Regions from separate parts of the Gudongella oleilytica genome, predicted to be linked through region 1. Evidence: riboswitches for the same ligand, from Rfam matches in the RefSeq annotation. Region 1 holds a riboswitch; each other region holds the start of a gene.

Region 1 (7,808 bases):
AAAATTCATCGACGAGCATACAACAGTTGCAACAGAAAGAACAGTCGTAAGACTTCTTGGAGTAGATGGAGTCGATGAGATCGGCAAACCACTTCCAAATGTTGTTGTAGACAACATAAAGGAAGGCGGCGGACTTGAAAGAGGAGCAGCATGGTGGGTAGGTAACGCAATGCTGAACCTTGGAGCGACGCCACAGGAGATCGCTGAGAAGATCGCAGCAGGAGAGGTGGATATAACAAGGCTTCCTGCAAAGGACGAAGCATCAATAAAAGCAGCGATCAACGACATAGCAGCAAAGACAGTAGAAAGAATAAAGGGCAACAGACAAAAAAGAGAAAACTACCTTAACACCATAGGTGAAGGCAAGAGACCTTATCTTTACGTAATCGTTGCTACAGGAAACATCTACGAGGACATCATCCAGGCAAAGGCAGCTGCAAAGCAGGGCGCAGACATAATCGCAGTAATAAGGACTACAGGTCAGTCGCTGCTTGACTACGTACCATACGGTCCAACAACAGAGGGCTTTGGCGGTACCTATGCAACCCAGGAAAACTTCAGGCTAATGAGAGCAGCGCTTGACGAGGTAGGCGAGGAGGTAGGCCGCTACATCAGACTTACCAACTACTGCTCAGGTCTTTGTATGCCTGAGATCGCAGCTATGGGAGCTCTTGAAAGGCTTGACATGATGTTAAACGATGCTCTTTACGGAATACTTTTCAGAGACATCAACATGCAAAGAACCCTTATTGACCAGTTCTTCTCAAGAGTCATCAACGGCTTTGCAGGAATCATAATAAACACAGGCGAGGACAACTACCTTACAACTGACGATGCAGTCGAGGCAGCACATACAGTTCTTGCATCCCAGTTTATAAACGAGCAGTTCGCACTTAAGGCAGGGCTTCCGGAGGAGCAAATGGGTCTTGGGCACGCATTCGAAATGGAGCCAGGAATTGAGGACGGTTTCCTTCTTGAGTTAGCACAGGCACAGATGGCAAGGGAGATATTCCCTAAAGCACCACTTAAATACATGCCTCCAACTAAGTTTATGACAGGAAACATCTTCAAGGGTCACGTGCAAAATGCAATGTTCAACATGGTATCCATAATGACCAACCAGGGCATCCAGCTTCTTGGAATGCTTACAGAAGCTATCCACACACCTCATCTTCACGACAGATACCTTTCAATAGAGAACGCCAAGTATGTCTTCAACAATGCAAGACACATAAGCGATGAGATCGAGTTCAAGGATGGAGGGATCATCCAGACGAGAGCTCAGAAGGTTCTGGACGAAGCGACAGAGCTTCTCGCTAAGATCGAGAAGGAAGGCTTGTTCCAGACTATAGAGCAAGGAAAGTTTGGTGGAGTAAGAAGATCAAGGACCGGAGGCAAGGGCCTTGACGGAGTCACCAAAAAGGATGCGGGCTATTTCAATCCCTTCATCCCAATGATGCTTGGAGGTGACAGGTAATGTACGAGGTACAAAAAGTAGATTTGACAAGGGTAAAACCCTATGGCGATACAATGAACGACGGAGCAGTTCAGCTTGGCTTCAGCCTGCCAGTACCCTACGGAGACGAGGCAAACGAGGCAGCAAGACAGCTTGCAGCAAAAATGGGCTTCGAAGAACCTGCAGTAGTATACTCACATGACCTTGGAATTGGCTACACCTACTTCGTAGTATATGGCAAAACTGTACACACAGTAGACTACACTACGATAGAGGTTCCAAAGGTAGATGTTGATGTAATGGAAAAGGAAGACATAGAAGCTTTTATCAGAGACAACATCAAAAGACCAGTGGTCGTTCTTGGAGCATGTACCGGAACAGATGCCCACACAGTAGGGATCGACGCCATCATGAACATGAAGGGCTATGCTGGACACTACGGCCTTGAAAGATACGAGGGAATGGATGCCTACAACCTTGGAAGCCAGGTCCCAAACGAGGAGCTTGTCGCTAAGGCGATAGAGCTTAAAGCAGATGCAATACTTGTTTCCCAGGTAGTAACTCAAAAGGACGTCCATATTCCAAACCTTACAGAGCTTGTTGAGCTTCTTGAGGCAGAGGGGATAAGGGATAAGGTAGTGCTTGTCTGCGGAGGGCCGAGACTAAGTCACGAGCTTGCCAAAGAGCTGGGATACGACGCAGGCTTTGGAACTGGCAGCTACGCAGAGGACGTCGCAACCTTCATTGTAAACGAAATCGTAAAGAGAAACCTAATCTAATTCACAATGCACAGATCACAATTCACAATTATTCTGTCATCCCGGCCATTTCTATTCTGTCATCCTGACCATTCTTATTCTGTCATCCCGACCGAAGTGGAGGGATCTCATCATTGATCTTGTTGTAGGGGCGATCATCTATCGCCAGTAATAAAGAAGTAAAATCTAAGATTCTTTGCTCCTCTCAGAAATGTTTCATTCTGAACGAAGTGAAGAATCTTCTTTTCTTTTTTCTGGTTAAATCCTTTTTAATTATGAATTGTGAATTGTGAATTGTGCATTGTGAATTGTGAATTGTGCATTGTGAATTGTGCATTGGCTTAACTTTGTCAAAAAACATTCCAGTTGATCAAAAAAAGTGTACATTTTAATATTTATTGGGTATAGTAGGTGTTATAGCGGGTCTTTATATAATTCCTTTAAAATCGTTCTTAGGAGGTGTTTTGATGAAGCTATACATAACAACATTAGGCGAATTCGATATGAGCATAAACGGCCAGTCTGTAATGCAGGATGTTAGCCGTTCATACAAGCTGTTCAAGCTTCTTCAATATTTCCTAACCTTCAAGAATAAAAAGCTTCTCCCTGAAACAATAATAGACAACCTATGGCAGGATCAGGAATCAGCAGATCCAAAGAACATGATCCGAGGCCAGATATTCAGACTAAGGCAGATCCTAAAAAACATCCTTCCAAGTGAGGAGTATCTCAATATAACCTTCAACAATGGCTACTATATTCTCGAGGTTGGAAGTGATGTAGTCATCGACTCGGATGAAATGGAGAAACTGATCCAAAAAGGCAACGACCTTATGCTGGAAAACAGAGAGGCTGCGATAAAAGCCTATAGAGAGGCTGTTTCACTATACAAAGGCGGATACCTTTGGGAGAATACCTATGAGGTCTGGCTTGTACCGGTAAGAAGCTTCTACAAACGCCTATACATCAAAACAATCGAAAACATCATCTCCTTATACTCTGAGAAGGATGACAACGAAACAATTGTAAGCCTTTGCGAGGAAGCCATAGCTAAGGAGCCATATGAGGAAAAGCTTCACATATTTATGATAGAGAGCCTTCTCAAGCTTGGGAAAATAAAGAACGCCTTAAACCATTTTGACTTCATGCAGGTAGCCTTCGAGAAGGATATGGGTATAACCTCAACATCAGCAATGAGAGAGATCCACAGAAGGATCCAGAACTATTCCACCGAGAAATCTGAGCTGGATATCAAGGAACTGGACAAAAAGCTTGATGAAAAACAAAAGAATGGGCCTCTGTTATGCGATGCCGAATACTTTAGATTCCTGTACAACAGCCATAAAAGACTTAGAAAAGAAAATGACCAACAGGACTATATTACACTTCTAACACTAAGAACAACAAATGATCCAAGCCAAGATAGTGAGATATACTCAACCTGGAATAAGCTAATGACCTTTGTACTGGATACCACTTTACGAAAGGGAGACATCTACACATTCTGGAACGACACCCAAGTCCTAATAATGCTTCCGGATGTCAAGGAAGGAGCTATCCAGGTAATAGAAAAGCGAGTAAAGAAAAAGTACGATGAGCTTGATAAGAATGATTTTAGGGTAACCATAAAATCAAAGCCGATAGAAAAAAATACAAATCTCAACTTCAAATAGACAAAACCCTACAAACGGGAGCCAAAAGGCTCTCTTTTTTTGTGTTTTTTGAAAATAAAACTAAAATAAAACAGGTCTAAAACAGCCATAAAATCTAAATAGAGTATATTTAGTACAAGAAAACAAATAAGCAATAATAATATAACGTAATAATATGAAAACTCAACCCAGGGAGGGAAAATCATGAAAAAGATCCAAATAACAATATTAACGGCATTAGTAGTAATAGCAATGGTTTTGAACTATCAGATAAGCTTTGCTGCACAAGATGAAGAAAAAACAAATAGTCCAAAATCGAGCCATATAACTGAAGAGGAACAAGATAAAAATGGCCATGATCCAATATATGAAGGTAATGAAACTATAGAAGTAAAATTTGACGACTACGATACAGAGAGCAAGGTCAGAGTGACTAAGCCCGGATCAGATAAGAGCAAAGAGTATGAGCACGAAGCAGGAAGCGTGGTTATAAACCTAAGTGAAATTCTAAATGAATTTGATGGCGATGAGTCAGGTAACAAGGGTGGGGTATTCAAGGTAGAGATAACAGATTCAAATGGAAAGACAAAAACTAAGAATATCAAGATAAAGGATCAGAGCCCAACCGAAGAGACGGAAGTCCCATCAGATGAAGAACAAGAGAGTGAAGAAGACACAGATGCCAATAAACCAGAAGACAACACTAACCCACCATCACAAGGTGGAACAAGCAGTGAAAACGAAGGAGAAAGTAAGGAAGAGAATGAGATAGAAGAACAAGAAGAACAACAAGAAGAACAACAAGAAGAACAACAAGAAGAACAACAAGAAGAACAACAAGAAGAACAACAAGAAGAACAACAAGAAGAACAACAAGAAGAACAACAAGATGAAGGCAGCCTTACTGATAATGAACAAGGATCTGAAGAAATAGATTCAGAAGATGAAGCTGAGGAAGTTTTATCAGAAAATGATAAGACTAACAAAGATCTAGAAGAACAAAACAAGGAAATCAAATCAGTTGACTCTTCAGAAGTAGTAATTCTAGATTCAGAAGAAGTATTACCACAAGCAATACCTGTAGTTGTAATCGAAGAAACCCAATCAGTACCTGCATCAGCACCAACTGTACAGTCTACACTTCCAAAGACAGGAGCCGTAAGTACAACAGCTATATCAGGAATTGGAGCAGCAATGCTGTTGTTGGGATTTGCAATATCAAAGAAGGATAAATAGTATAAATCAGGAGAGACTCAAATCTCTCCTTTTATATAACACTATAGCGTGTCAATCAATAAAACTGAAATAAAATTGCAATAAACGCAATGTAAAACTCTGGAGTGGTATATTCAAATAAAGAAACATTTAACCTGGACAAGGGGGGATAACAATGGAATACCCTTCAAAATATGACTTCTTTATCAGATTCAAGGCTTTGTTCAACGAAAAAGGCCGATTTATCGACTACATTCTGATAGAAGTCAGCGATAATTTTTCAAAGGCTACAAAGATCACTTCGGATTTCATCCTGGGGATGAAGCTGGCAGACATGGCAATCGATATCGACAGTCCTGTACTTGGACTTAAGGAATTTCATTATCACATGCTGCCAAACACCAGGAGAAAATTCGAGCACTTCGTACAGAAGGACAACAGGTGGTACTTGGTAAATCTTTATAGTGATGAAAGGGATTATCTTATGATGATCTATACCGACATCACGAAAGTAAAAGAGGAGGCTGGGAGAAGATATCTTGCAGAAGCATCTGATGAAGAACTTTTTGGAAGACAGCGCAGACTTGGGTAGGCAGAAGGAGACAGAAAGGATACGATGAAATGCATCTTGTACCTGGGCACTTGAGATGCATCGAGTAACTAGTGCAACCGACTTTCTTTAGGAAGTTATCTAAAGAGAGGAGAGAGATTATGAAAAAAGGATTTAGAAGATTACTGACGTTCTTATTAGTATTTTCAATGATTGCAGGGATGGGGGTTAGTATAGCAGTTACAAATTATCAGTCAGCTAAAGATATAACGATAACTGGAAATTCAACTAACAACCACACAAGTGCAGTTTATGCCTGGCTCGATTCATCTGGAAATATGTATGTTGCTGTTCAGTCAACACATATGATGTCTAGTACGATGATATTAGGCGGGAGTATTTCATCCTCAAATAGTGTAGAACAAGCCGAAGGAGAGTACTTGAGCTTAAATGGGACTAATGTGGCGCCTAACACAGAAGTTAGTGGTAATGTTAATAATGCTAGATGGACTATTTATAAGTTCAATAAATCAATTTTGGAAAGTGGGACTAAATCAATTTTTGTAGAGGGTATTGGAGGTGGACATGATCTTAAAGGGCAGTCGATTCTTGTGCCTGGGCCTTGGACAGTAACCTTCATTGACTGGGATGGAACGGAACTTAAGGAACAAAAGGTAGCAGATGGAGGGGATGCAACACCACCAGCTGATCCAGAAAGAGAAGGGTATACTTTTGATAAATGGGTAGGTAACTATACAAATGTAACAAAAGATGAGATAGTTCAGGCAACCTATACAAAAGATACAGTATACTGGACAGTAACCTTCATTGACTGGGATGGAACAGAACTTAAGGAACAAAAGGTAGCAGATGGAGGGGATGCAACACCACCAGCTGATCCAGAAAGAGAAGGGTATACTTTTGATAAATGGGTAGGTAACTATACAAATGTAACAAAAGATGAGATAGTTCAGGCAACCTATACAAAAGATACAGTATACTGGACAGTAACCTTCATTGACTGGGATGGAACAGAACTTAAGGAACAAAAGGTAGCAGATGGAGGGGATGCAACACCACCAGCTGATCCAGAAAGAGAAGGGTATACTTTTGATAAATGGGTAGGTAACTATACAAATGTAACAAAAGATGAGATAGTTCAGGCAACCTATACAAAAGATACAGTATACTGGACAGTAACCTTCATTGACTGGGATGGAACAGAACTTAAGGAACAAAAGGTAGCAGATGGAGGGGATGCAACACCACCAGCTGATCCAGAAAGAGAAGGGTATACTTTTGATAAATGGGTAGGTAACTATACAAATGTAACAAAAGATGAGATAGTTCAGGCAACCTATACAAAAGATACAGTATACTGGACAGTAACCTTCATTGACTGGGATGGAACAGAACTTAAGGAACAAAAGGTAGCAGATGGAGGGGATGCAACACCACCAGCTGATCCAGAAAGAGAAGGGTATACTTTTGATAAATGGGTAGGTAACTATACAAATGTAACAAAAGATGAGATAGTTCAGGCAACCTATACAAAAGATACAGTATACTGGACAGTAACCTTCATTGACTGGGATGGAACAGAACTTAAGGAACAAAAGGTAGCAGATGGAGGGGATGCAACACCACCAGCTGATCCAGAAAGAGAAGGGTATACTTTTGATAAATGGGTAGGTAACTATACAAATGTAACAAAAGATGAGATAGTTCAGGCAACCTATACAAAAGATACAGTATACTGGACAGTAACCTTCATTGACTGGGATGGAACAGAACTTAAGGAACAAAAGGTAGCAGATGGAGGGGATGCAACACCACCAGCTGATCCAGAAAGAGAAGGGTATACTTTTGATAAATGGGTAGGTAACTATACAAATGTAACAAAAGATGAGATAGTTCAGGCAACCTATACAAAAGATACAGTATACTGGACAGTAACCTTCATTGGCTGGGATGGAACAGAACTTAAGGAACAAAAGGTAGCAGATGGAGGGGATGCAACACCACCAGCTGATCCAGAAAGAGAAGGGTATACTTTTGATAAATGGGTAGGTAACTATACAAATGTAACAAAAGATGAGATAGTTCAGGCAACCTATACAAAAGATACAGTATACTGGACAGTAACCTTCATTGACTGGGATGGAACAGAACTTAAG
Region 2 (7,808 bases), 570 kb from region 1:
AACCAAGGGCTGAGGATATGAAGATCAACCCTGATTTTATGCCGGCAAGAGATGATTATACCGGAAGCCCTGATGTTGTAGGTGTTCTAAGGGGCACTGGAGGGGGCAGGTCAATTCTTCTTAATGGGCACGTGGACGTCGTTCCCGCTGGCGGCAATGACTGGACAGATGATCCCTGGAGTGGAAAAATTGAAGATGGAAAGGTCTACGGCAGAGGTGCCAATGACATGAAGGGCGCACTCATTGCTTATCTGATGGCAATGAAGGCAATAAAGGAAGCTGGTATTAGTCTTAAAGGGGATGTATTGATAGGGAGTGTAATAGGTGAGGAGACCGGAGGTGCAGGAACCCTTTCTCTGATCAACAGGGGTTACAAAGCCGACGGAGCAATCATTTCAGAGCCTTCAGATCTACGAGTGTGCCCGGTTTCCATGGGAGTTATCTGGTTTAGAGTCAGGGTCAGGGGACTCATGGCTCATGCGGCAACCTCGTATCTCGGGGTAAACGCAATATCCAAGGCAGCTATGCTGATACAGGAGATAGACGCCTATGAGGAAAGGATGATACGAGATAAAAAGCACCCGCTCTACAGCCACCACCCATCACCCTTCAGTATCAACATAGGCATCATAAAGGGAGGAGTGTTCCCGACAAGCGTACCCGATGAAGTCATCCTTGAAGCCAGAATGAGCTTCTCTCCGGATGATGATATCGCTATGGTTAAGAAGGAGCTTGAGGAAACTATACATAAGGCAGCTATGAAGGATGAATGGCTGAAGGACCATTTGCCTGAAGTAGAGTGGTATGGGTTCTGCCTGAACTCAGGAAGCGTACCAATGGATAATCCTCTTTTAGGTGCTATATTGGATAACTTCAAGCTGGTCAAGGAAAAAGAAGCGGAAGTCATTGGGACACCCTGGGGAACTGATGCAGGTGCATTGATAAGGTACGGCAACATTCCAACGATCGTATTTGGACCTGGTCCAGGAGGCATGGCCCATAAGGCAGATGAGTATATTGATATTGACATGCTCCAGGATACTACGAAGGTGATCGCTGCTACTATCCTCGATTGGTGCGGACACTAGGAGGTGTGGAATGTATATATCTGAAAGACTTCAAAGTATGCAATGGTCTCCAATAAGAAAACTGACTCCCATAGCCCAAGCGACAAAAAAAAGAGGAGTCAAGGTTTACCACCTAAATGTAGGTCAGCCCGATATCGATACACCTGAAGGATTTTTCAAAGCACTTCGGGAGTATGAAGGGAAAATAGTTGATTATCCGTTATCTGAAGGTATACCTGAATTAAGGGAAGCTACAGCAGAGTATTATAGAAAGTGTGGATTGGATTTCAGCTCTGAGGAAGTCATAATCACTACCGGAGGTTCTGAGGCTCTTCTCTTCGCAATCATGACAGTTGCGGATTTTGGGGATGAACTAATAGCTCCAGAGCCATACTATACAAACTACAATGGCATCTCAACTCCTATAGGTGTTAATATCAAGCCATTCTTAACAGTCGCTGAGAACGGTTTCAAACTACCTGCAAAGGAAGAAATAGTCAAACTGATCGGCCCAAAAACGAGAGCTATACTGGTATCAAATCCAGGAAATCCAACAGGTGCGGTCTACTCAAGAGAAGAGATTGAAATGCTTGGTGAAATTGCTAAGAAATATGGACTTTTCGTCATAGCTGATGAAGTCTACAGAGAGTTTTGCTATGATGGACTCGAGTTCATAAGCTTCGCAAGTATACCTGGGATTGAGGAAAACGTAATAATTATAGACTCCATTTCTAAGCGATTTAGTGCTTGCGGTGCCAGGATCGGTTCTGTAGCGACAAAAAACAAGAGGGTACTTGAGAGTGTTTCAAAGCTTGCTCAGGCAAGGGCTTCCGGACCAAAAATGGATCAGATAGGTGCGGTGGCGCTTTACAAATCAACACCTGACAGCTACTTCCAAGAAGTAAACAGGGAATATCAAAATAGAAGGGATATTCTATACAAAGCCATTAAAGAGATTCCTGGTGTGGTATGTGAACTTCCAAGAGGAGCATTTTATGTAATAGTAAAATTCCCGGTCGACGATGTTGAAAAATTCATCATCTGGATGTTGGGAGAGTTTGAGGACAATGGTGAGACTGTAATGATGGCCCCTGTTGCAAGCTTCTATGGATCAGAGGGTCACGGGAAGGATGAAGCCAGGATCGCATACGTTCTAAAGGGTGAGGATCTTAAAAGAGCAATGGAGATAGTTAAGAAAGCTCTGAAGGTATATCAGAAAAAATTTATGAAATAGATTGGAAAGAGCTTGGAGAACCAGGCTCTTTTTTTGCATCAAATGTTAGAAATGACAATTATTACTAATTAATGGGTATCAATGACCTGATTGATAAATGCATACCAATAATTAGAGGAGGTTGTGCAATGGGATTTATGGACAAACTTAAGGGTATCTTAGGGGATGCAAAGGAAAAAGGTGAGCAATTGGTCGACAAAGCTGAAGATCTTGCTGAAGTTGCTAAGGACAAGGCAGAGGAAGCTATCGACAAGGCTCAGGACAAATTTGAGGAAGTAAAGGATACTCTGGAAGACAAGATTGAAGACATCAAAGATGATGCAGAGGCAATGAAGGAAAAGGCAAAGGAAGAGATGGGAGAGCTTAAGGACAAGGTAGAGGCTAAGAAAGAAGAAGTAGAATCAAAGATTGAAGCAAAAGAGGAAGAGGCTGAGGAAAAAGCAGAAGAAATAAAAGAAGAGGCTTCTAAGGCAGTTGGAGAAGCAGAGGAAAAGATGAATGACATCATAGAATAACCAGGTATCCAGGCAGCCAGATAAATTGGCTGTCTTTTTATTGGACCAAATCCCTTGAATAGGCTAAAATATAGCTAAGATAACATGGGAGGAAGTAATATGACTGAGATCGGATCGAAATTTATTGAAGAAGTTATAGATTTGACACACGATGGGGATGGGGTAGTCAGAGCTGGAGACCTAACAGTTTTTGTTGCGGGCTGCCTGATTGGTGACAAGATAGAATTTGAAATAGTTGAAATCAAAAAAAACTACGGGATCGGAAGACTGCTATCTATACTTGAGCCTTCCTCTAAAAGAGTAAGCTACGCCTTTGATACTAAAAGCTTGGGTGGCGGAGCTCCTCTCATAGATTTGGACTATAAAGCTCAGCTTAATTGGAAATGGGAGAAGGTTAAAAAGGATTTTGAAAGAATTGCAGGTCTGAAATTGGAGATAAGGCCAATTATAGGGATGGGTTATCCTTTCAGGTACAGGAACCATACCCAGGTTCCAGTGGGTATTAATAATGGAGAGGTTGTAACCGGGTATTACAAAAAGGGCACAAATATTATAGTTCCCATGACAGAGGACTACCTCCAACCAGAGCTTGGAGACAGGATACTTTCAGTAGTAAGATCGTGGATGGGGGATCAATCATTAGAGCCGTATGACAGATTTTCAAAGACAGGAAAGATAAAGCATATTGGTATAAGGATCAACCAGAACAACGAAGCTATGGTAATAATTGTAACTACCTTTGATAAATTACCGGAACTCCACAGCCTTGTGCACAAGCTTATTACCGAAACACCAGGAGTAGTGAGTATCTATCAAAACATCAATCCCGACGATGGAGGGACAACCTATGGAAGACAGTACAGGCATCTGTTCGGTCAGGAAAAGCTTATAGACTATATAGGTGATCTTAGATTTGAAATATCCCCAAACTCATTTTTTCAGGTAAACACCAGCCAAGTGAGTATACTTTATGATACCGCAATCAAATTTCTGGAACCCGGCAGTTTGGACACAATATGTGATATATATAGCGGTATAGGAACAATTTCACTTTATGCTGCAAGGTTTGCGAGAAAAGTTTACGGAATAGAAAGCATACGAGCAGCGGTTGAAAATGCAAAGAACAATGCAAAGATAAATGGTATCCAAAATACTGAATTCATAGCTGACAGGGCAGAACTTGCCTTTCCGGATTTATTAAGAGCAGGAGATGCGATAAATAAGGTGATACTGGATCCCCCAAGAAAGGGCTGCGATAAAAAGGTTATCGATGCTCTGCTGTTGCATAAGCCTGAGACAATAGTATATGTTTCATGCAATCCATCTACTCTTGCAAGAGATACTAAGCTTCTTATAGATGGCGGGTATGAGGTAAAGGCAGTTCAACCAGTCGACATGTTTCCACATTCCGCACACGTTGAGTGCATAGTTCTGATAAAACGTGCCGAAAGCCGCGTGAAATAAGGCTTTGCGAGGATTTAGATGAGCGGTCTTTGAAAGGAAAATAGGATGATAAAACGCATGGTTTTATTTAGCCAAAATGTAATATGAAGGCAACTTCTCAAAGATTAAATGATTGAAAAAGTGGCGTGTCGACAAGAAATATAGAGAAAAACAAATAAACCCGTTGAAAAAGAAAAAAAAAATAGTATAATATTACCATATAACTATGTTGCGGTTACAACAACATAGTTTACATAGACATTACAATGGCAAACTTGCCGAAAGGCAGGGACGCAAAGCCAAGGGCCTAAGGAACAAGATAATTCTATGGCAGCCGGTTGCATGAAAGTCTCTATGCGATTAGTGCACGGGGGCTTTTTGTGTATGAAGATGGCTTGGTTAGAAACTAAAGTGAAAGTTTGTACTCGGACGGTGGCAAATAAGGCATTGACAGTGGATTTGGCGGAGCATAAGACCCAAAGGAGGGACTCGTTTAAAATGAAAAAGACTGAATGCATAAAAGATAGAACACATGTTCCCAACGGGGGGGGGTAATACCTGTATTTATATCCAAAATATGGAGATATGCTGTTTTATTTGCATTGACAAGCATTAATTATGAAGCTAATCAAGGTCTGTTTTCATTAGCTGGAAAAATATGTAATGTTCAGCTGTGTAAAATAGGCCTTTTGATTTTTGCTTAAATAAATTAAAAAAGTCTGCTGGTCGAAATGAGTACACAGAAAAACTAAAAAACATAGAGAGGGGGAAAAGAAATGGCGGAGAAACAATATGTTGTTTTTGTACTGGGCAGCGAATACTATGGCCTTGACATTTTAAGCATCCAGGAAATTACAAGATATGAAGCGCCTACAAGAATACCCAATATGTCTTCATACATGCAAGGCATAATAAATCTGCGGGGGAACATCATCCCTGTAATCGACCTCAGAAGAAAATTTAACCTGGGAAACAGTGAGGTTACAGGTGAAAGCAGGATTATTGTCCTAAATCTTTCTGAGCAAAAAGCCGGGCTTTTGGTTGATGCCGTATCCCAGGTAACAAAAATCGGTGATGACCAGATAGAACCGCCGCAAATGACAACTGTTGAACACAAATACATAGCCGGTTTAGCCAAAAAGGGAGAAGAAATCATTATCCTTTTGGAACCTGCCGCCATTCTGGCGGAAGAACAAGAAGTAAAGGCGGGGAAATTGCAGTCTGAAAACCAGGGCATGAAATTATCCGGCATAAACAACTTTTAAGCGGGGAGGGAGAAACAGTATGGAAGAAAATATTATGCGGGAAATTTTGCGCCAGGCGCCCTTTGGCTATGCTTACCACAAACTGGTTTTAAGCGCAGAAGGGATTCCGGAAGACTATATTTTTCTTGATGTCAACCCTGCTTTTGAAGAAATGACCGGGCTAAAAAAAGAAAAGATCTTGGGGGAAAAAGTGACGGAAGTCATACCTGGCATCAAAGAAGATTCTTTTGACTGGATAAAATTTTACGGCCAAATCGCCTTAAATGGCGGAAGGGAAGAATTTACCCAATACTCCGGGCCGCTTGGGAGATGGTACAAAGTAACCGCTTTTTCCTGGGAGCAAGGTTATTTTGCAACCTATATTCAAGAAATCACCGCAGAAATGGAAAAGATAAAAATCCTGGAAAAACAGCAGAAAACCATTGGCGAACTCACCCTGGAAATGGAAAAAGTTTTTAACGGAACCCATGATGCGATCTTTCTCATCAAGGCCGAAAACGGAGAATTCAGGTACCTGCGCAATAACTCTGCTCATCAGGAATTGACCGGCATTTCTCTGGACATACTCAGAGACAAAACGCCGGTTGAACTTTTAGGCGCGGAATTAGGAAAAGTCATTGAAGCCAACTACCGGAAATGTCTGGAAAGCGGGGAGACAATAACTTATGAGGAAACCCTGAATCTTCCAGCAGGAGAAAGAGTTTGGCTCACCAGTCTTACGCCGGTTATCGAAAAGGATAGAGTCAAATACATTGTCGGCTCCAGCAAGGACATAACGTTACAGAAGAAAGCAGAAAAGGAAAGAGAAGAGTTGTTACATCGCCTGCAGGCCATGTTCAACGGACATACCGCCGTCATGCTTCTGAACGAGCCAATATCCGGCAGAATCGTTGACGCCAACCCCGCCGCTTGCACATTTTACGGTTATACCAGGGAAGAACTCTTAAACATGCACATTCAGGACATCAATATGCTGCCCAAAGAGGAAGTTGCAAAACGGCGGCTCATGGCCTTACAAAAAAAGCAGAGGCATTTTGTTTTCCCTCATCGGTTGAAGAACGGGGAAGTAAGGATGATTGATGTTTATTCCTGCCCTATAACATATAACGAGGAAAATTTACTTTTTTCCATCATTTTCGATGTCACTGACAGAGAAAAGTACAAAAAAGAACTATACATAGAAAAAGAACTATTTAGAACTACCCTCCTTTCCATTGGTGACGGAGTGGTTACTACTGACCTGGCAGGTAATATAACGGTCATGAATCAGGTTGCCCAAGAAATAACGGGCTATAGTGAAGAGGAAGTCAAAGGCCGTCCCTTTGCCCAGGTTTTCCGGCTGATCAGCGAAGAAACAGGGAAAAAAGCTGAAGATCCCGTGGAAAAAGTCCTGCAAACCGGGAAAATCGTTGGGCTAGCCAACCACACCGCTTTAATCACCAAAGACGGCCGGCGGGTACCAATCGCCGACAGCGCTGCTCCCATCAAAGACGAACAGGGCCAAACTTTTGGGGTAGTCATGGTCTTTAGGGACGTCACCCAGGAAAAAGACTGGCAGGAAAAAATCCTCTACCTTAGCTACCACGATACCTTGACTGGCTTATACAACCGGCGCTTTATGGAAGAAGAATTGAAAAGACAGGAGCTAAACGGCAAATTGCCAGTGGCTGTCATCATGGCTGATGTCAATGGACTGAAGCTGGCCAACGATGTCTTCGGACACGCCGAAGGGGACAAGCTCCTTAAGAAAGCTGCTGAAGCCATCAAAAAATGCTGCCGCAAAGAAGACTTGGTCTCCCGTTGGGGCGGGGACGAATTTTTGATAGTCTTGCCTCAAACCTCAGCCCAAACTGCGGAAGAAATAACAAAAAGAATAAAGACTGCCACCCAGGCCTATGAGACTGAACACCTCCGCCTAAGCCTAGCCTTGGGCTGTGCCACCAAAGAAACAGCAGGCGAAAAACTGGAGGAATTGGTCAAAGAGGCTGAGGAGAGGATGTACCGCCAAAAGCTGAACGAGGGCAAAAGTTTCCGCCACAGCATTGTCAACACTCTTTTAGCTACTCTTTACGCCAAAAGTTCGGAAACAGAGGAGCACGCCGGGCGCTTAAAAGATTTTTGTTTAAGGAGCGGCTCCCTGCTTAAACTGACTTCCAAGGAAATGGACGAACTTTCCCTGCTGGCAGTTTTGCACGATATTGGCAAAGTAGGGATCCGGGAAGAAATCTTGAAAAAACCAGGGTCTTTGACGGAACTTGAGTGGGAGGAGATGAAAAAACACCCG
Region 3 (7,808 bases), 820 kb from region 1:
TCCGGTGACCTTGAAAGCTCCTCAAAGGATCCAAAGGCACCGCATTCAGGGCACTTCCCCATGTATCCAACCATCTCATATCCACATACCTTGCATCTATTGATTTTAACGGTCTTAGCCAAAGGCATTCACTCTCCGATCAATGTTGTCTCTTTGTAAACTTAAGCTTCTCCCCGTCGTAGTCTGCCACAATTTCCTCATCTCTTGAAACGCTTCCCTTTAATATCTCCTCTGCCAGCTGATCCTCGATCATCTTTCTGATGGTTCTCTCAAGAGGTCTGGCTCCAAATACAGAATCAAAGCCCTGCTTGGCGATATATTTCTTCGTCTCATCCGATATTGAAATATTGACCCCTACCTTGCTCATCCTGGTTTCCAGATCCTTCACCATTATCTCCACTATTTCCATTATCTGTTCTTCCTTCAGACTATGGAATACGATGACCTCATCCAGCCTGTTGAGAAACTCAGGTCTGAAGGTCCCCTTAAGCTCCTCGGTGATTATTCCCTTCATTCTCTCGTATTCCTCCACCTCGGCATCGGAGGTTGCAGCAAATCCGAGCACATTCTGCTTCTTGAGAGATGTGGCTCCGGCATTGGAGGTCATTATTATTACAGTGTTCTTGAAATCCACTGTTTTCCCCTTGGAATCAGTAAGTCTTCCATCATCAAGTATCTGGAGCAGCATGTTGAATACATCGGGATGAGCTTTCTCTATTTCATCAAACAGTATCACAGAATATGGCTTTCTCCTTACAGCCTCAGTCAGCTGACCTCCTTCGTCGTAGCCTACGTATCCGGGAGGAGAACCAACAAGTCTTGAAACGGAGTGCTTCTCCATGTACTCGCTCATATCTATCCTTATCATGGCGTCCTCATCACCGAACAAAGCCTCCGCAAGTGCCTTGGCAAGATAAGTCTTTCCAACTCCCGTAGGTCCAACGAAGATAAAGCTTCCAATCGGTTTTTTCGGATCCTTAAGTCCTACCCTCGCTCTTCTGACAGCTGCAGATATAGACCTGACCGCCTGCTCCTGACCAACGACCTTCTTGTGGAGCAGCTCTTCCAGCTTCAGCAGCCTTTCGCTTTCCTCAGTTGTCATCCTGCTGACAGGCACTCCCGTCCAGCTTGAAACAATCTCAGCTACCTGATCATACCCGATGACAAGACTTGTCTCCTGCTTAAGTCTTTGCCACTTCAGCTTATTTTTCTCAATCATCTCCTTGGTGGTTTTCTCTTCATCCCTTATCCTTGCCGCCTTTTCAAAGTTCTGAGTGTTTATTGCTTCGTCCTTTTCGTGCTGCAGCTCCTCCAGTCTCTCCTCAAGCTTCTTTAGCTCTGTCGGTGCGACGTAGTTATTTACCCTCAGCTTTGAGGCAGCCTCATCTATTAGGTCTATGGCCTTGTCAGGAAGAAATCTGTCTGTAATGTATCTGTGGGAAAGCTCTGCCGCCGCTTCCAGAGCGTCATCCGTTATTTTTACGCCGTGGTGTGCCTCATACCTGTCTCTCAGGCCCTGTAGTATCTTTATGGTGTCGCTTACCGAGGGCTCTTCAACTATTATTGGCTGAAGCCTTCTTTCCAGGGCTGAATCCTTTTCAATATGCTTTCTGTACTCATCGATTGTAGTTGCCCCAACTATCTGGAGCTCTCCTCTTGCAAGAGTGGGCTTCAGTATATTGGATGCATCGATAGCTCCTTCAGCTGCCCCAGCTCCGACTATGGTATGCATCTCGTCAATAAATAGGATTACATCTCCCTGTTCCTTGAGCTCCTTCATAACTGATTTCAGTCTTTCCTCAAATTCGCCCCTGTACTTCGCTCCTGCTACCATCCCAGGAAGATCAAGGGTCACTATCCTCTTGTCTTTGATTATCTCAGGCACATCCCCCTCCACGATCTTCTGGGCTAAGCCTTCAGCGATCGCTGTCTTTCCAACTCCGGGCTCACCTATGAGCACAGGATTATTCTTTGTCCTTCTGCTAAGGACCTGAATGACTCTTTCGATTTCCCTGGTTCTTCCTATTACCGGGTCGATCTCTCCATTTTGAGCCATCTTATTGAGATCTATGCTGTATTTTTCAAGGTTTGTCGCCTGTTTTTTCTCATTGTTCGGGGTTTGCTGCTTTGCTGTAGTCTCAGTCATCCTCTTGGCTACCTCCTGGGCAAGCTTTGCGGGGTCTACTCCAAGCCTCTTAAGTATAGCAGTAGCTATGCCCTCACCTTCAGCTATAAGACCCAGAAGAAGATGCTCTGTGCTTACATAATTGTGCCCGAAGTTCCTGGCCTCGCCGAACGCCAGCTCAAATATTTTCTTTGTTCTTGGAGTCATCCCTACAATCTCAACGCTTTCAGGGCCCATTCCGACGATATCGTAAACCTCTTTCCTTGCCTTTTCAAGAGTCACTCCCATTTCCTTAAGGGTTACTGCAGCAATACCCTGCTCCTCAGCCATAAGTCCCAATAGCAGGTGCTCAGTTCCCACATAGTTGTGATTGAATTTCTTAGCTTCCTCCTGAGCAAGCATTATTGATTTTTGAGCTCTCTCTGTAAATCTTCCAAACATTCCCATACGTTACCTCCACTAATTAAAGTATTCTCTAAGCAGCTCAGCCCTGAGCATGTCTCTTTCAGCCTGGCTCATCGCTCTTCCGTAGCCGCTCTGTATGCTTCCTGCCTTTATCTCTATCATTTCCCTTATCAAATCGCTGCCGTTATAGCCCTCCAGCAAAGATACATCACACCCAAGCTTGATCACAGATATTAGCTCCATAGCCTCACGGGAGGAGATGGTCCTTGCATATCGCAATGCACCAAGAGCCCTGTAAACTCTGTCCTGAAACTCCAGATTCTTTTTATCAAGCAGGAACAGCCTCGTATTCCTTTCTCTCGTGATAAGCTGATGGACCACACGCTCAAGCTTCTCCAGAATCTCCTCCTCAGTCTCACCAAGGGTGAGTTGATTGGAAACCTGATACAGGTGGCCTACAGCCTCAGTACCCTCGCCATATATCCCTCTTATGGTAAGACCTATCTTCTTCAAAGCATCTATTATTCCCCCGATGTGTCCTGTTATGGATACAGCAGGCATATGGAGCATTACAGATGCTCTCAGTCCTGTTCCGGTATTTGTGGGACAAGCCGTCAGATATCCGTATTCTCCATCAAAGGCATAATCCAGTTTATCCTCAAGAGCGTCGTCAACCTGGGAGCAAAGCCCCCACCCTTCAGCAAGAGCCAAGCCCGGCAAAAGAGTCTGAAGCCTTATGTGATCCTCCTCGTTGACCATTATCGTTACCTTCTCATCTTCTCTTACGGAAAAACCACTCTTCTCAGACTGCTCTACCAATACGGGGCTGATCAGATGCTCCTCCATAAGTCTCATTCTTTCTCTGGGTTCCAGGGACGACATTTCAAAATGCCTGTAGCTGCCCTCCTCAAAGGAGCTGTCGATAGCATCCCTCACTATTTCAAGAACCTTTCTTGCCTCCTGCTGGTCGGCATATATTGGAAATGGATGCTCCCTAAGGTTCCTTGCTACCCTTATTCTGGTGCTTACAACAACATCATTGTAATCGGCGTCTGAAAGCCACTTAGTCATTGCTCTCACCTCTGTCCTTAAGCTCCAGCTGTTCCCTGACCCTCTTTATCTCATCTCTGATGACAGCTGCTTTTTCATACTCCTCAGCCGAGACAGCCTGCTCCAGCTGTCGGGTCAGCTCCTCGATATCCTTTTTCAGCTTCAATCTCGGGAAACCTCTTTTCGGCATCTTTCCCCTATGCTGAGTGTGTCCATGTATACCCTTGATCACGCCTTTAAGCTCATTTCCAAATGCCTCATAGCATTTTGCGCATCCAAGCTTGCCCGTTGCCTTGAACTTCTCATAGCTCAACCCGCATTCGGGGCATCTGGTATTTATTGCTAATCCCTCAAAAAGCTTGTGAAGCGGAAATTTACCTCCTATCTGGTCCTGGATACCTGCTGCACATATCTCACAAAGATGGTGCTCCTCAACTAATCCATTTATTACTCCCGTATAATGCACTCTTGCTTCTCTTTTTTTACACGATTCGCAAAGCATGACCATTCTCCTTATTTAATCTATAAGCACCAGTAGTATATTCCTCAAGACAGAAGCCCTTATGGCATTCTTGCTCCTTGCATCGCAGTCGAATGCACGATCGCTTATAGCAGCACGTACAATTTCCGCCTCTTTCTTATTTATTATGCCTTCCTCATTAAGTGCTGTTATGATCTCATTAGCCTTATGCTCAGTTATTGAATCTCCAAGGATGTTCTTCAGTATGTTGTTGATGTTGAGGTCATCCTGAAGCCTTACTTTTACTATCTTAATATACCCACCGCCGCCTCTTCTACTCTCGATATAGTATCCTTTATATGGGCTGAATCTCGTACTCAAAACATAATTGATCTGAGATGGTGCACAATCAAAATAGTTGGCCAGTTCATTCCTCTGTATCTCAATAATGCCGTCAGCCTGCTCCAACAGCTCCTTGATAAAGCTTTCAATGTTGTTGCTGAGTCCAGCCATATGATCAACTCCTTCCTGACTTTGACTTTCTTTGTCTTTTACCCTAAAAAATAACGCTTATTCAGCGTTATTTTAATACTCTTTAGTTTTTGTATAATCGACTGGATCCTGAAGCATTTCCCGTTCTATGCCTGCACTCTTATAGGCTGCATCGTAGGTTGTATCTATCAAGTGCCATTTACCGTCTATAAGGACCTCGTTCCAGGCGTGATACGCAGCAAGGTCGATCCTATAGCCCTTCACAAGCTTTGTTGGGATACCATTAAGACGCATCAGTCCTGCAAATAAAGCTGCGTAGTCGTAACATATACCCTTCCCGGAATCGATTGTATCGTCTATATTAGGAATATAATCCGCTTTCAGTGTGTTGATCTTATCAAAGTCGTAGCTAATGTTTCCGGTTATATAGGAATACACCGCACTGAGCTTTTCAGTGTCAGTCTTCTCACTTAGCCTCAATGCGTTTGAAAGCTCAGTCAGCTTCAAGGAACCGCTCCAGTAAACAGGCTGTGCCGATTCAATATATGAAGGATCTCCAATGGAATGGACACTCTCAGTACCTATAACCTGATATCTGTTTCCTTCAATATTCTTTAGTATCTTTATGGTGTATAAGCCTTCCCCCAGCTGCAATGGAATGGCTTCTCCTGCTCTTGTCAGGGGATAAACGTAGTTTTCGCCGCTCTTTTCAACCATTATTCTCATATCCGGACCATACAGAGCACTTTCTATCATTGCAGTGCCTTTTCCAGATGCGATTATATCATATGATGCGTCTCCAAAGGAGCTTGTCGAAAACCCAAATAAAAAGACAAATACCAACAGAAGGCAAATAGATCTACCCCGCACACTAAACTCTCCTTTCGGTAGCTGGCTGCCATTTCAGGCCCTATAGCTTTGCGTCCCTGGCTTTCGCCAGGTTTGCCTTTATCGTTTGACAGTTCAACGAGAGGATTCCTCCCTGTTACTTGTCAACTTAATTATACCACACAATAAGCTTTTGTAAACCATATAAAAGCCCGACTGATTTGATCAGCCGGGCAGACAGACATTAATGATTCTCTCTTTCAGCCTTGTATTCGTTTATGATCTTTTCTGCAATCATCGCAGGAACTTCCTCGTACCTTGTGAATTCCATTGTGAAGCTTCCTCTTGCCTGAGTCATGGCTCTTAAGTCTATTGCATACTCAAACATCTCAGAATGAGGTGCCTCGGCAGTTATCTTTTGTGAACCGTCAGCCTGCTGCTCCATTCCAAGGATCCTTCCCCTTCTTTTATTCATATCGCCCATAACATCTCCCATGTATGCTTCAGGGATAACTATGTCAACCTTTACGATCGGCTCCAGAAGAACTGGCTTTGCAGCCTCCATACCCTTCTTGAATGCAAGCTGAGCAGCCAATTTAAACGCCATCTCGTTGGAGTCAACGTCATGATATGAACCGTCAAACAATGTAGCCTTAACGTTAACTACAGGACATCCGGCAAGAATACCATGCTCAAGCGATTCCCTCAAGCCCTTCTCAACTGCAGGCCAGAAGTTTCTTGGGACAGAACCTCCGAAGATCTCTTCAGCAAAAACGAATTCTTCTTCGCACGGCTCAAACCTTATATGAACGTCTCCATACTGACCAGCTCCGCCTGATTGCTTCTTATGCTTGCCCTGAACGGAAGCAGTTCCCTTGATTGTCTCTCTGTATGCGATCTTAGGGCTCTTAAGAAGTACATCTACCCCAAAGTTTTGCTTAAGCTTGTCGACTATAACAGCAAGCTGCATGTTTCCCTGCCCGCCGATAAGAAGCTGCTTGGTCTCTGTATTTCTTTCAATGACGAATGTTGGATCCTCATCCATAAGCTTATTGAGGGATGTACCGATCTTTTCCTCGTCGCCCTTGTTCTTTGGCTCAACTGCCATGAAAAGTGTGGGCTGCGGATAGCTTATCGTATCGTAAAGTGTTTGGTTACCCTTATCGCAAAGGGTATCTCCTGTCTGGGTATAGTTGAGCTTTGACGTCGCTCCAATGTCCCCTGCCTGGATCTCAGTAACCTCAAGCTGGTTCTTTCCTCTTAGAAGGAACAAGCCGCCCAGCTTCTCAGTTTTATCCTTGGTAGAGTTGAATACCTCTGTATCCTTTGTTATCTTGCCTGAAACGACCTTAAACAAAGTCAGCTTGCCTACGAACGGGTCAACGATAGTCTTGAAAACTACTGCTGAGAACGGTTCGCTGACATCGACCTTTCTGATTATCTCCTTGTCGTCCTTGGTTCCCTTGAAGGTCCCTACGTCTGCAGGAGATGGAATGTATTTCCGGATCATTTCAAGTAGGAAGTCAGCGCCGATCGTTTTCTCAGCTGATCCAACCACCAATGGTGCCAGGTCTCCAGATGCAACCGATGCCTTTATTCCCTTTTCAACCTCTTCAGGAGTGAACTCCTCGCCCTCGAAGTACTTCTCCATGAGTTCCTCGTCTGATTCAGCAATTTTTTCCATCAGGCTTTCCCTGATTTCCTCCACCGCTGATTTCATGTCTGCAGGGACAGGTATCTCTTTCCTTACCTTCCCGTTGTATTCATACGCTTTTCCATCTATAACGCTAACGAAGCCCCTGAAATCGTTTGACAATCCGATTGGAAGAGCAAATGGTATGATCTTCTCGCCCAGCTCTGATTTCAGATCCTCCAGCAATTTTTCAAAGTTTATATTCTCCTTGTCCATCTTGTTTACGAAGACGATCCTTGGAGTTGAATATTTTTCAAGATTTTTCCATGCTTTCTCCGTGCCCACCTCTATCCCTGAGGATACGTCAACAAGAAGAATTGAGCCTTCACTTGCCCTTTTGGCACCGTACATCTCGCCTACGAAGTCGAAATATCCTGGAGTGTCAAGCAGATTGAATTTATAGTTGTCCCACTCAATGGGGATAACAGATGTTCCGATAGAGACCTTTCTTGCGATCTCCTGTTTGTCGAAGTCAGATACTGTATTTCCGTCAGTTACCTTTCCTTGTCTTGTAGTAACACCTGTTGCAAAGAGGATTGCTTCAGTTAAAGTGGTTTTTCCGTTGCTGCTGTGTCCAAGCAAAGCTACATTTCTGATTTTATCCGTAGGATAAGCTTTCAAGATACATTCCCCCCAACTAAATTTAAGTACAACGAGGCTAAAACATCCGCCAACTATTCACGCTGCACAGACCATTTTCGTACCCTATCACCCGGGACCTGACCATCTATTATGGAAACGGTATAGTGCGATTG

What was found. Region 1 has a riboswitch for cyclic di-GMP ahead of EC328_RS01595 (InlB B-repeat-containing protein). Riboswitches for the same ligand answer to the same signal wherever they lie in the genome.
Region 2: it holds a riboswitch for cyclic di-GMP, as region 1 does, so the genes downstream of both, EC328_RS04100 (chemotaxis protein CheW) here and EC328_RS01595 (InlB B-repeat-containing protein) in region 1, are expected to answer to the same signal.
Region 3: it holds a riboswitch for cyclic di-GMP, as region 1 does, so the genes downstream of both, EC328_RS09040 (transglutaminase-like domain-containing protein) here and EC328_RS01595 (InlB B-repeat-containing protein) in region 1, are expected to answer to the same signal.

Annotation. Positions count from the first base shown of each region.
Region 1 is NZ_CP035130.1:326,956-334,763, forward strand. It holds gene kamD (lysine 5,6-aminomutase subunit alpha) at 1-1,477, shown strand, start outside; gene kamE (lysine 5,6-aminomutase subunit beta) at 1,477-2,235, shown strand; gene EC328_RS01580 (BTAD domain-containing putative transcriptional regulator) at 2,682-3,887, shown strand; gene EC328_RS01585 (LPXTG cell wall anchor domain-containing protein) at 4,071-5,102, shown strand; gene EC328_RS01590 (hypothetical protein) at 5,257-5,673, shown strand; cyclic di-GMP riboswitch class II at 5,682-5,764, shown strand; gene EC328_RS01595 (InlB B-repeat-containing protein) at 5,793-7,808, shown strand, end outside.
Region 2 is NZ_CP035130.1:895,839-903,646, forward strand. It holds gene EC328_RS04080 (peptidase) at 1-1,088, shown strand, start outside; gene EC328_RS04085 (pyridoxal phosphate-dependent aminotransferase) at 1,099-2,301, shown strand; gene EC328_RS04090 (YtxH domain-containing protein) at 2,430-2,816, shown strand; gene rlmD (23S rRNA (uracil(1939)-C(5))-methyltransferase RlmD) at 2,916-4,280, shown strand; cyclic di-GMP riboswitch class I at 4,518-4,605, shown strand; gene EC328_RS04100 (chemotaxis protein CheW) at 5,036-5,524, shown strand; gene EC328_RS04105 (PAS domain S-box protein) at 5,544-7,808, shown strand, end outside.
Region 3 is NZ_CP035130.1:1,858,448-1,866,255, forward strand. It holds gene radA (DNA repair protein RadA) at 1-122, opposite strand, end outside; gene EC328_RS09020 (ATP-dependent Clp protease ATP-binding subunit) at 140-2,572, opposite strand; gene EC328_RS09025 (protein arginine kinase) at 2,585-3,601, opposite strand; gene EC328_RS09030 (UvrB/UvrC motif-containing protein) at 3,594-4,082, opposite strand; gene EC328_RS09035 (CtsR family transcriptional regulator) at 4,098-4,553, opposite strand; gene EC328_RS09040 (transglutaminase-like domain-containing protein) at 4,626-5,402, opposite strand; cyclic di-GMP riboswitch class I at 5,416-5,489, opposite strand; gene fusA (elongation factor G) at 5,605-7,674, opposite strand.